Regions from separate parts of the Bacillus sp. 41-22 genome, predicted to be linked through region 1. Evidence: riboswitches for the same ligand, from Rfam matches in the RefSeq annotation. Region 1 holds a riboswitch; each other region holds the start of a gene.
What was found. A riboswitch is a leader RNA that binds a small molecule or an ion and turns the genes downstream of it on or off. The one in region 1 is predicted to bind S-adenosylmethionine.
Positions count from the first base shown of each region.

Region 1 (3,283 bases):
AATAACTTCCCCGCGTTTACGAATAGACCAACAATTTATATTTTCTCCATCGAATGTTATTCTCCCATTCTTTGTTTTATTTATTCCTATAAGAGTATGAGCTAATGTCGATTTCCCTGCTCCATTATGACCCAATAAGGCTATTATTTCTCCCTCTCCTATTGAAAGGTTGATATCTTCTAAGGCTGTATGTTTGTTATTGTACGTAAATGATAAATTTTCTATCTTGCATAAAACTTTTTTAATATATTTGTTTTTTGATGAAACTTGCTTATGCATCCAGTTCTTTAATAGGCTATGAACGCCTGCATTACGAAGATTTTCAATTGGAAATACCTTAACATTATTACTATCAAAATTTAATTTCTTTAGCGCCTCTATATAAATAGGTTCTCTTAGTCCGATATTTGGTAATATATCAGAATTTAAAATACTATCCGGTGAACCAACGGCAATAACTTCTCCCTCATCTATTAAAATAATTTTATCTAAATCAAGGTTTAAAATTTCTTCTATTCGATGTTCAATAATTACAATTGTTTTATTATATTTCTCATGTATATTTTTAATGAGTTCTATTGTATTCAAACTACATGCAGGATCCAAATTAGCTAACGGTTCATCAAATAATAATATATCTGCATTCGTCGTTAGCAGACCTGCAAGAGAGACTGTCTGTTTTTGACCTCCTGATAATTCATGCGGACTTTGTGTATGAAAGTCCTGCATGCTTACCTTTTTTAAAGAATCCGTAACAATCTTTCTCATTTCTATTTGATTTACACAATCGTTTTCTAATGCAAATGCTACATCCTCTTCGACAGTAAGGCCTATAAATTGTGCATCTTGATCTTGTAATATTGTCCCTACGTGTTTACTCTGTTCAAAAACACTACCTTTTCTCGGATCCTTTCCAGCTATTAAAATGTTACCGGTACTTATCCCTTCGTAAGAAAATGGGATTAGCCCATTTATACAATGAGCTAATGTTGACTTACCTGAACCACTTCGTCCAGCGATAAGTACCTTTTCCCCAGGATATATTTGAAATGTAATATCTTTCAAAGTAGGCTGCGTAGCATGCCTATATTGAAAGGTAAATTGTTCAAAAGAAATAATTGGTTGCATGTATTCATCCCTACTTTTCAATTTTTAAATGTGTATGTTTCTTATTTGATTTCGCTAAGCCGATCGTGATTGGTAAGCCAAGAACTAAAAATACGATAACGTCTGCGATTGTTGCGCCTAGTACTTGTATAACTATTTTGTCAAACGGTTCTCCCATCACAATAATATCGAATGCTCCAGCAAATATAATAGCTATGACAATACCAATTAACCCTGCAATTGCAAAATAAGAAATATCACGGTTATTATACGTTCCATGTTTTACACTAAAACCAAATCTTTTTTGTATGAGTCCCATTGCAAAACCAATAATACCTGAACTAATAACCCATCCCCACCAAATACCCCAACCAGCGATCGTATCTGTAACGGTATGACCGATGAGTCCTATTAAAAGCCCTGCTACCGGGCCAAATAACGCTCCAAAAACTGTTAAAATAGCCAATGCGGGTTTAATAAATGTATTCGGTGCGATAGAAAATCCCCAAAGCCCTAATACCCCGTATAAAGCTGCTCCAATTCCAATAGCTACTACTAGCTTTGTCGTTAATTTATTCATTACAATTCCCCTCTCGTATTATTCAACTTTTAATACTCTATATTTATTTTGAAAATGAATTATGCATCGACACTTCCTTTCTATACAACAAAAAATGACCTCTTTAATAAGAGGTCATTTTCTTTCACGTACAAGAATCCCCTTATCTTTCAAAAGACACATAGTGTCCTCTGCGGAATTAGCACCTTCCTATGTAATTACATAGGGGTTGCTGAGGTTTCATAGGGCCGTTCCCTCTACCTCTCTGGATAAGTATGTATTTGTAATCTGTATTATGGCACTAACAATAAATAATTTCAATACTTTTCTTACTATTTTTATTTTTCGATAAATAGTTCAACTAAATCATTGTATTCTTATCGGAATTATGAAATAATAAATTCAAAATTGTTACGGGAGGAATGCATGATGAAAGTAATTGGCTTAATTGGCGGACTAAGTTGGGAATCAACATCGTTATATTATAAACATATTAATACACTAACTCTCTCTCAATATGATCAAAATGCGAAGCTTGTTTTATATAGTATGGACTTTGGTGAAGTAACTACATTATTACAAAATCATCAATATGAAGAAGTGAAAAATGAATTAGTCGCAGTAGCAAAAAAAGTAGAACACTCTGGAGCTGAATGTTTACTAATGTGTTCTAATACTGTACATCTATTTGCTGAGGAAGTAGAACAAGCAATATCAATCCCACTTCTTCATATCGGTGATGTAAGTGCTAAAGAAATGGTAGAACAGAATATAAAACGGATCGGATTATTAGGAACGAAACAAACAATGGAAGAAGATTTTTATACATCACGACTAGCAAAATATAACATTGAGACAATTATCCCAAATGACGAAGAAAGAACTTTTATCCATCACGTCATATTAAATGAATTAAGTAGAGGAATTATTTCAGAAACATCAAAAGAAAAACTAATACAAATTACCAATTCATTAATTAATAATGGGGCTGAAGGAATTCTACTTGGCTGTACGGAAATTCCTTTGCTCATTTCCCAAAATGATCTATCTGTTCCTGTTTTTGATACTGCTTATTTACATGCGAATACTGCTGTACAATTTGCTGGATAATAATATAAAAGCATACAGGTAGAGCCTCTATGCTTTTATATTATCCGAACTATTTATTTAAAAGAGCATCAATAACTGCAATGGCTCTTTTGGAACCACCACACTCTAAAAAACTTTCATTCAGTTTTCGAATGCCATGTTTATACTTTTCATTTGAAAGAACGTCTGTTACCGCCTTTTTTAAAGTTTGCACATTAACATGCTCTTTCAATAATCTATGTGCTGCCTCAAGCTCAGTTAATCTTTGCGCTATCATAGGTTGATCTTTATCATGCGGTATTATCACAAATGGGACATTATAATGGATTGCATCGTGCACACTATTCATTCCACCATGTGTAATAAAAACATCTGCTTCACTTAATATTTCTGATTGAGGTACGTAAGGGGTTATAATAAAGTTGTCTGGCGCTTGCTTAATTTTTGAAATATCATTTCTATCACCAATCGCCATTACTACAATCCCTTCGAAATTTGAAAAAGCATCAATACAAGTATTAAAAAATG
Region 1 is NZ_CP084035.1:2,592,932-2,596,214, forward strand. Features, by position in the region: gene LCF45_RS13135 (ABC transporter ATP-binding protein) at 1-1,128, opposite strand, end outside; gene LCF45_RS13140 (ECF-type riboflavin transporter substrate-binding protein) at 1,139-1,687, opposite strand; SAM riboswitch class I at 1,827-1,942, opposite strand; gene LCF45_RS13145 (aspartate/glutamate racemase family protein) at 2,093-2,776, shown strand; gene LCF45_RS13150 (macrolide family glycosyltransferase) at 2,826-3,283, opposite strand, start outside.

Region 2 (3,283 bases), 2.2 Mb from region 1:
CTTATCATGGATTGATAAATACCATTCTACAGGGTGTATATAAACAAACCTAACATCATAATCACTATCTTTCGATGGAAACCCCCACGCCCGACTCCCTGATTCCACAGCGAATAAAATTTTCACACCATTCTCTTTTTCAATTCGCTCTAGTTCTAATTCAATTTTCTCTCTCATTTCATACCATCTCCATTTTTTGATTATTTCCCTGGGAATTCGACAAATATACGACTAATTTTACTATATACCAAAACAGCTGTCAGACAATTTCTGACAGCTCAATAAAGCACTTATTTTTTCTTTTCAATTACAGTAGCAGTAATTCGTTCAAACTCTTTTTGAATTTCCTCTTTATATGCATCCACTTTTGAAAAATCCATAGCAGCAATATAAATTCGTTCTAATTTATCACGAACTGATTTTGCTTTTGCTAAGAAAGACATTGCCTCATTCATTTTTGCTTTATATTGAATGGAAACGTCACGAATTTCTGTAGCATACTTCTCATCCGTCCCTGGTTTAACAATAAGAGTATACATATCTATAATCTCATCACCTTCGCGACTTGGAAAATATTCATGTGGTGCGGTACTATCAAAAATTGCAAATCCTAATTCTCTTACGATAACCATATCAAGACTATTCGGGTCAAACCCGCAATGATATACTTCAACGTCAAAACCTTTTTCTTCTGCTGCCTTCGATAACTTTTTAAGCATTGTTGATTTTCCAGAACCCGGGCGTCCTTTTATAAAATAACGATGTGGTAATCCTTCTGTTAAATTAGGAACAAAATCAACTGCTCCTTTCGGTGTAGCAGCTCCTAAAAAACGATGTTTCACAATCGATTGTTCTCCCTTTTTATCTGCAAATAATTTCTGAATTAGCTGTTCTGTTAGTTCATTTGCTTTATTAAAATCAATGTTATTAATATATATTTTCTCCCACTCATCATGTATAACTAACGCCTCTTTAAAACATCCGTAAGCAGATTTGAAAGCCTTGCCCGCTTCTAATACAAACCGTTCAATTTCTAACTTCTGCTTTCTTAATTTATCTGAGTCCCAAGCAACTCCTAAATTTATATACTCTTCAATAACTCCTGGCATTTTCGGCTCAATAACATGCGGTGATGTTCCATCAACAATTCCTACTTTTAATTTCGGAATAATCACCCCATCAACTGACTTATTATCAGAAGAACAATGCAAAAGTTCAATATCATATCCTTTTTCAACCCATTCACGCCCTATTGCCTTTATTAAAGAAGATTTTCCCGTTCCTGGGCCTCCCTTTAAAATAAACAACCTGCCTAGCCCCTTCAAATTCTCTTCGTATAAGCTGTGAAATCCTCTAGCTGTATTTCCACCGGCATAATAATTTAATACATTCCCTGTCACTGCACTCACTCCTTCGCAACAGTCTACTTACATAAGCTACAATATGCGAGCAACTTTATTTGGGTGAACACCTAATTTGTATTGCACGAAAAAAGGAAATGAATTACAATTTAAATATCACAAATATTGCGAATTTAAAACCGAATAAACCTTTATCAAGAGAGGCAGAGGGACCGGTCCTTCGAAGCCCAGCAACCTCAGTTTATGCAAACTGAATAGGTGCTAATTCCTGCAAAATGCATTGCATTTTGGAAGATAAAACTCAACTAGTATGTAAAGCTCATCTTTCTTGATTATGAAGGATGGGCTTTTTATTATTTGAAAAAAATATATTGGAGGTATGTAAAATGAAAGTAATTGATCTATCACAAACGTTTGAAAATAATATGTCTCAATTTCCTGGAACACCAAAAATCCAACTAGAAGCCATTACAAGCGTTGAAGAAACAGGTTATCAAGTTACGAATTTTCATTCTGTCGTTCATGTTGGTACGCATTGTGATGCGCCTGCTCATTTCATTTCAGGCGCAACCACTATTGATCAATTACCCCTAAATCAATTTGTAGGCGAAGCTGTTCTTATCGATGTGACTCATGTTCAAGAGCGAAAATTACCTAAGGAAGTATTACATACTGTCGACATAAAAGAAGGCGATATTGTCATTTTCCATTCCAATCTATCTAATAAATGGAATACCGAAGCTTATGAGAAAGAAGCGTTTTATCTTTCCGAAGAATTAGCTGAAGAACTAGTTCAATTAAAAGTAAAATCTGTCGGTTTAGATTTTATTTCTCCTGATGAGGTAACGACAGAAACATCACCGATTCATCACATACTGTTAGGAAATAATATTTACTTAATTGAAAACTTAACAAACTTAGATGCCATTAAAGCGAAACGATTCTTTTTCTCAGCAGCACCTTTAAAAATTAAAAATAGTGACGGTGCTTTCGCAAGGGCATTCGCTGTTATTTTTTAAACATGGTCTACAAAAAAAGCAAAGATCACTTTTGACCTTTGCTTTTATATTTTTTATTTAAGTTAAAAAAGAATTGCTCCACCCTTGGGCGTATCCAAGCTAAATAATCTTTATCTTTCTTCTTTGTACAAGCTATCTCTTCTCCATCTACCATTTCGACAAGTTCTAGCTCTAACAGTTGCCTCGTAAATGCTACCATATTTACTTCTTCTGCTGGATATTCTTCTTTTAATTTCTCCTCAATTTCTCCCAATAAAAAACCGTCACGCATCATTGCTAGTGCATCAATCCAAAGTGGCGGCATTTCATATGTCTCTCCTGTAATCGTATCTTTTACAATATAGTTCTTTTGCTCTTTTCGAAATTGAATCGTGTGTAAACATACAGTCGAATTTAATGTTAATTCCATCATACCACCCCTTTCATCATATCCGCATAGAAAAAAGGATGCGCGTGCACCCCTTCTTTTCTTTTCATAACACTACTGAACCGTTACATGAGCTAAAAGCTCTATGTCGATATTTTCCTCCATTATAAACGAAGTTTTTTATAAAAAAAACCCTTCTTGAAACATTTTATAAAATGTTTATATTTACACAACAAGAACACTTTTCTGAAAAGTAATTTCGTCTAATGCACTACACTGTTGGTAAATAAATTTCCACTTTCGTTCCTATCCCCATACTACTTTCAATCGCGATACTCCCTTGATGTTCTTCAATAATTTTATATGTAATCATTAATCCAAGACCTGTACCATTCTCTTTTGTTGTATAAAAAGCTTTTCCGATCTTTTCTATTTTCTCATTTTCTATCCCAAGACCTTGATCTTCAACAGAAATACACAAGTTCTCTCCAGCTTTTTCATATGCCAGAATCTGAATATTCCCGCCTCCTGGCATC
Region 2 is NZ_CP084035.1:392,226-395,508, reverse strand. Features, by position in the region: gene LCF45_RS02095 (nucleotidyltransferase domain-containing protein) at 1-177, opposite strand, end outside; gene LCF45_RS02090 (PRK06851 family protein) at 291-1,400, opposite strand; SAM riboswitch class I at 1,550-1,662, shown strand; gene LCF45_RS02085 (cyclase family protein) at 1,748-2,380, shown strand; gene LCF45_RS02080 (hypothetical protein) at 2,406-2,789, opposite strand; gene LCF45_RS02075 (ATP-binding protein) at 3,019-3,283, opposite strand, start outside.
Region 2: another riboswitch for S-adenosylmethionine. It lies ahead of LCF45_RS02085 (cyclase family protein); the one in region 1 lies ahead of LCF45_RS13140 (ECF-type riboflavin transporter substrate-binding protein).

Region 3 (3,283 bases), 1.5 Mb from region 1:
CCTCCATACCTAATGCTGATAATCCAAGTAAGTGAGACTGTAGTCCAATGACGTTATGGTCTCTACACGTTAAATGCGTCAATACTGGAATATCATGCTTCGTTAATAATGCACCCATAGCCATATTCGAAACACGAGGAGATGCTAATGAATTATCTGCTAGAGTAATAGCATCCGCTCCAGCCCTTTTCAGTGCTCTTGCCCCTTCAAAAAAACGCTGCGTGTCTAACGTTTTCGGTGGATCTAATTCCACTACAACTGTCGTTTGTTTCTTTGCCTTTTCTGCTAGAGTAACATGAGCTCTCGAACGCTTCTCATGTGTATGGACCACTTTAGGCCTTTGAATCGTCTCCTTTGCTATTACAGGTGCAACATTTGCAATAGCACGTTTCATTCCTTCAATATGTTCCGGGGTAGTACCACAACAACCACCTAATAAACGAATACCTTGTTCAATAAATTTCGGTGTCATTTCTTCAAAATATGCTGGACTTCCCTCATATACGTAACGCCCTTCCACATAATTCGGGAGACCTGCATTCGGATATGCTGATAAATAGCCATTTTGAGGAATCGATATCATTTTGAAAGCTTCCGTCATGTGAAGCGGGCCTAGTTGACAGTTCAACCCAACAACATTGGCACCGTAATCTAAAAGCTGTTTTAATATTTCATTGACATCATTCCCATTTTGAGTCGTACCTGCCTCATGTAACGCTAACTGAGCAACAATCGGAATATTCGTTTGTTTACGCAATACTTTAACCGCATGCAATAATTCAAATTCATCATAAAAAGTTTCTAATAGTAATCCATCAACCTGTTCTTCTAGTAAAGCACCTGCCTGCTCAAGTAACATAAATTCTCGCTCTATATCAGTCGTTGTAACAGCACCAATATGTTTCATACCTCCAATTGTCCCTAAAATTGCATTCCGATCTGTTACTGATGCTTTCGCAATATTCACTGCCGCTTTATTAATTTGGACAACTTGATTCTCTAGACCATACATGCGGAGTTTCGCTTCATTCGCACCATACGTATTCGTTTGAATAACATCCGCTCCAGCAGCTACATATTGTTTATGGATCGATATAATTAAGTCCGGATCAGACAAATTCAATTCTTCAAAACTACTTTGTAAACCATGCGAATGTAATAACGTTCCAACCGCACCATCACCTATTACAATTCCTTTTGATAATAAATCTAGTAATTTCACGAATCTCCCTCATTTCTATCAATATAAAAACCCCCTCTTCACTTTGAAGAGGGGGACATAATTGTTCCTCCTCTTATTATGCAAAACACACGTTTTGCAGGTTTTAGCACCGTTTCAAACATTTAGTTTGAAGGTTGCCGGGTTTCACAGGGCCTTTCCCTCCACCGCTCTCAATAAGAGTTTGTCTTTATTATTTTATTTATGTAGCTAAAAGGAAATACGTTCCCCTTTTAACAATGTTTGTTAATTTTTTATAAATTTAGCACGCACTAAAATAAAAGTCAATGACACTTGCGGAAAAATAAAAATTATTTAAAATAAAGTTGCAATTCAATTATCTTTTGTTGTAAAGTTAAAACCATAATAAAATTTCATACGAACATTCTTATCTAGAGAGGTAGAGGGACTGGCCCTTTGACGCCTCAGCAACCATTAACATTCATTCGTTAATAAGGTGCTAATTCCAGCAAATTGTGAAAGATTTGACAGATGAGAAGAAGACTCTATTCAATCCGAAAGCCTTCTTCTTAGAAGGCTTTTTTTATTTTCACTTAGTCGTTCACTTTAAAAAGGGGGAATTTTCACATGTCAACAATCGAAACAAAACTAGCACAAATCGGGAACCGTAGCGAAACTACAACAGGAACTGTTAATCCACCTGTTTATTTCTCAACTGCTTATCGTCACGAAGGAATTGGTAAATCTACTGGCTTTGACTATTCAAGAACTGGAAATCCGACTCGTGGTCTTTTAGAACAGGCAATTGCAGACTTAGAAAGCGGTGAGCAAGGGTATGCCTGTAGTTCAGGAATGGCGGCTGTTCTCCTTGTCCTTTCACTATTCCGTTCCGGAGATGAGCTTATCGTATCTGAAGACTTATACGGGGGAACATATCGTCTATTTTCCGAACATGAAGACAAGTGGAATATTCGATGTAGATACGTAGATACACAATCTATTAAACAAATTGAGCAAGCAATCACATCTCAAACGAAGGCTATTTTCATAGAAACACCGACTAATCCATTAATGCAAGTAACTGATATCGTAAGTGTAGCAAGTGTAGCGAAAAGGCACGGACTACTTCTTATTGTAGATAACACGTTCTATACACCTTATATACAGCAACCATTAACAGAAGGTGCAAACATCGTCCTTCACAGCGCAACTAAATATTTAGGCGGTCATAACGATGTACTAAGCGGACTTGTCGTTGCGAAAGGGAAATCTCTTTGCGAGGAGCTTGCTCATTATCATAATGCCTCTGGTGCTGTCTTAAGCCCGTTTGATTCATGGCTATTAATTCGAGGCATGAAGACTTTAGCACTTCGCATGAAACAGCATGAAGAAAACGCTCATGCAATTGTTGCTTATTTAAATGATGAAGATGGTGTGACAGATGTATTTTATCCAGGAAGAGGTGGTATGATTTCATTTCGCCTTCAAGATGAAACTTGGATTAATCCTTTCTTACAATCTTTATCCTTAATTACATTTGCTGAAAGTCTTGGCGGTGTCGAAAGTTTAATGACTTATCCAGCAACGCAAACTCATGCCGACATTCCAGAAGATGTTCGAACAGCACGTGGTGTTTGTAATCGTCTTCTCCGTTTTTCAGTCGGCATCGAAAATAGCAACGACTTAATTCAAGACTTAAAGCAAGCAATTAAAATTGTAAAAGAAGGTGTAAGAATATGAGTTATTCCATAGATACGCTTTTACTGCATAATCAATACAAGCATGACTCACACACAGGAGCTGTTAACGTTCCCATCTATAACACATCAACATTCCATCAGTTTGATGTAGATGCTTTTGGAAAGTATGACTATAGTAGATCTGGAAATCCAACACGTGAAGCTCTTGAAGATATCATTGCTTTATTAGAAGGCGGGACAAAAGGATTTGCCTTTGCATCAGGCATTGCAGCCATTTCTACTGCATTTCTCCTTCTTTCACAAGGTGACCATGTTCTTATTTCAGAAGATGTATATGGAGGCACTTACCGAATTATAACTGAAGTTCTCTCTCGTTACGGTGTTTCACATACATTTGTTGATA
Region 3 is NZ_CP084035.1:4,107,221-4,110,503, forward strand. Features, by position in the region: gene LCF45_RS21040 (bifunctional homocysteine S-methyltransferase/methylenetetrahydrofolate reductase) at 1-1,222, opposite strand, end outside; SAM riboswitch class I at 1,293-1,402, opposite strand; SAM riboswitch class I at 1,605-1,718, shown strand; gene metI (cystathionine gamma-synthase/O-acetylhomoserine thiolyase) at 1,808-2,920, shown strand; gene metC (cystathionine beta-lyase) at 2,917-3,283, shown strand, end outside.
Region 3: another riboswitch for S-adenosylmethionine. It lies ahead of LCF45_RS21040 (bifunctional homocysteine S-methyltransferase/methylenetetrahydrofolate reductase); the one in region 1 lies ahead of LCF45_RS13140 (ECF-type riboflavin transporter substrate-binding protein).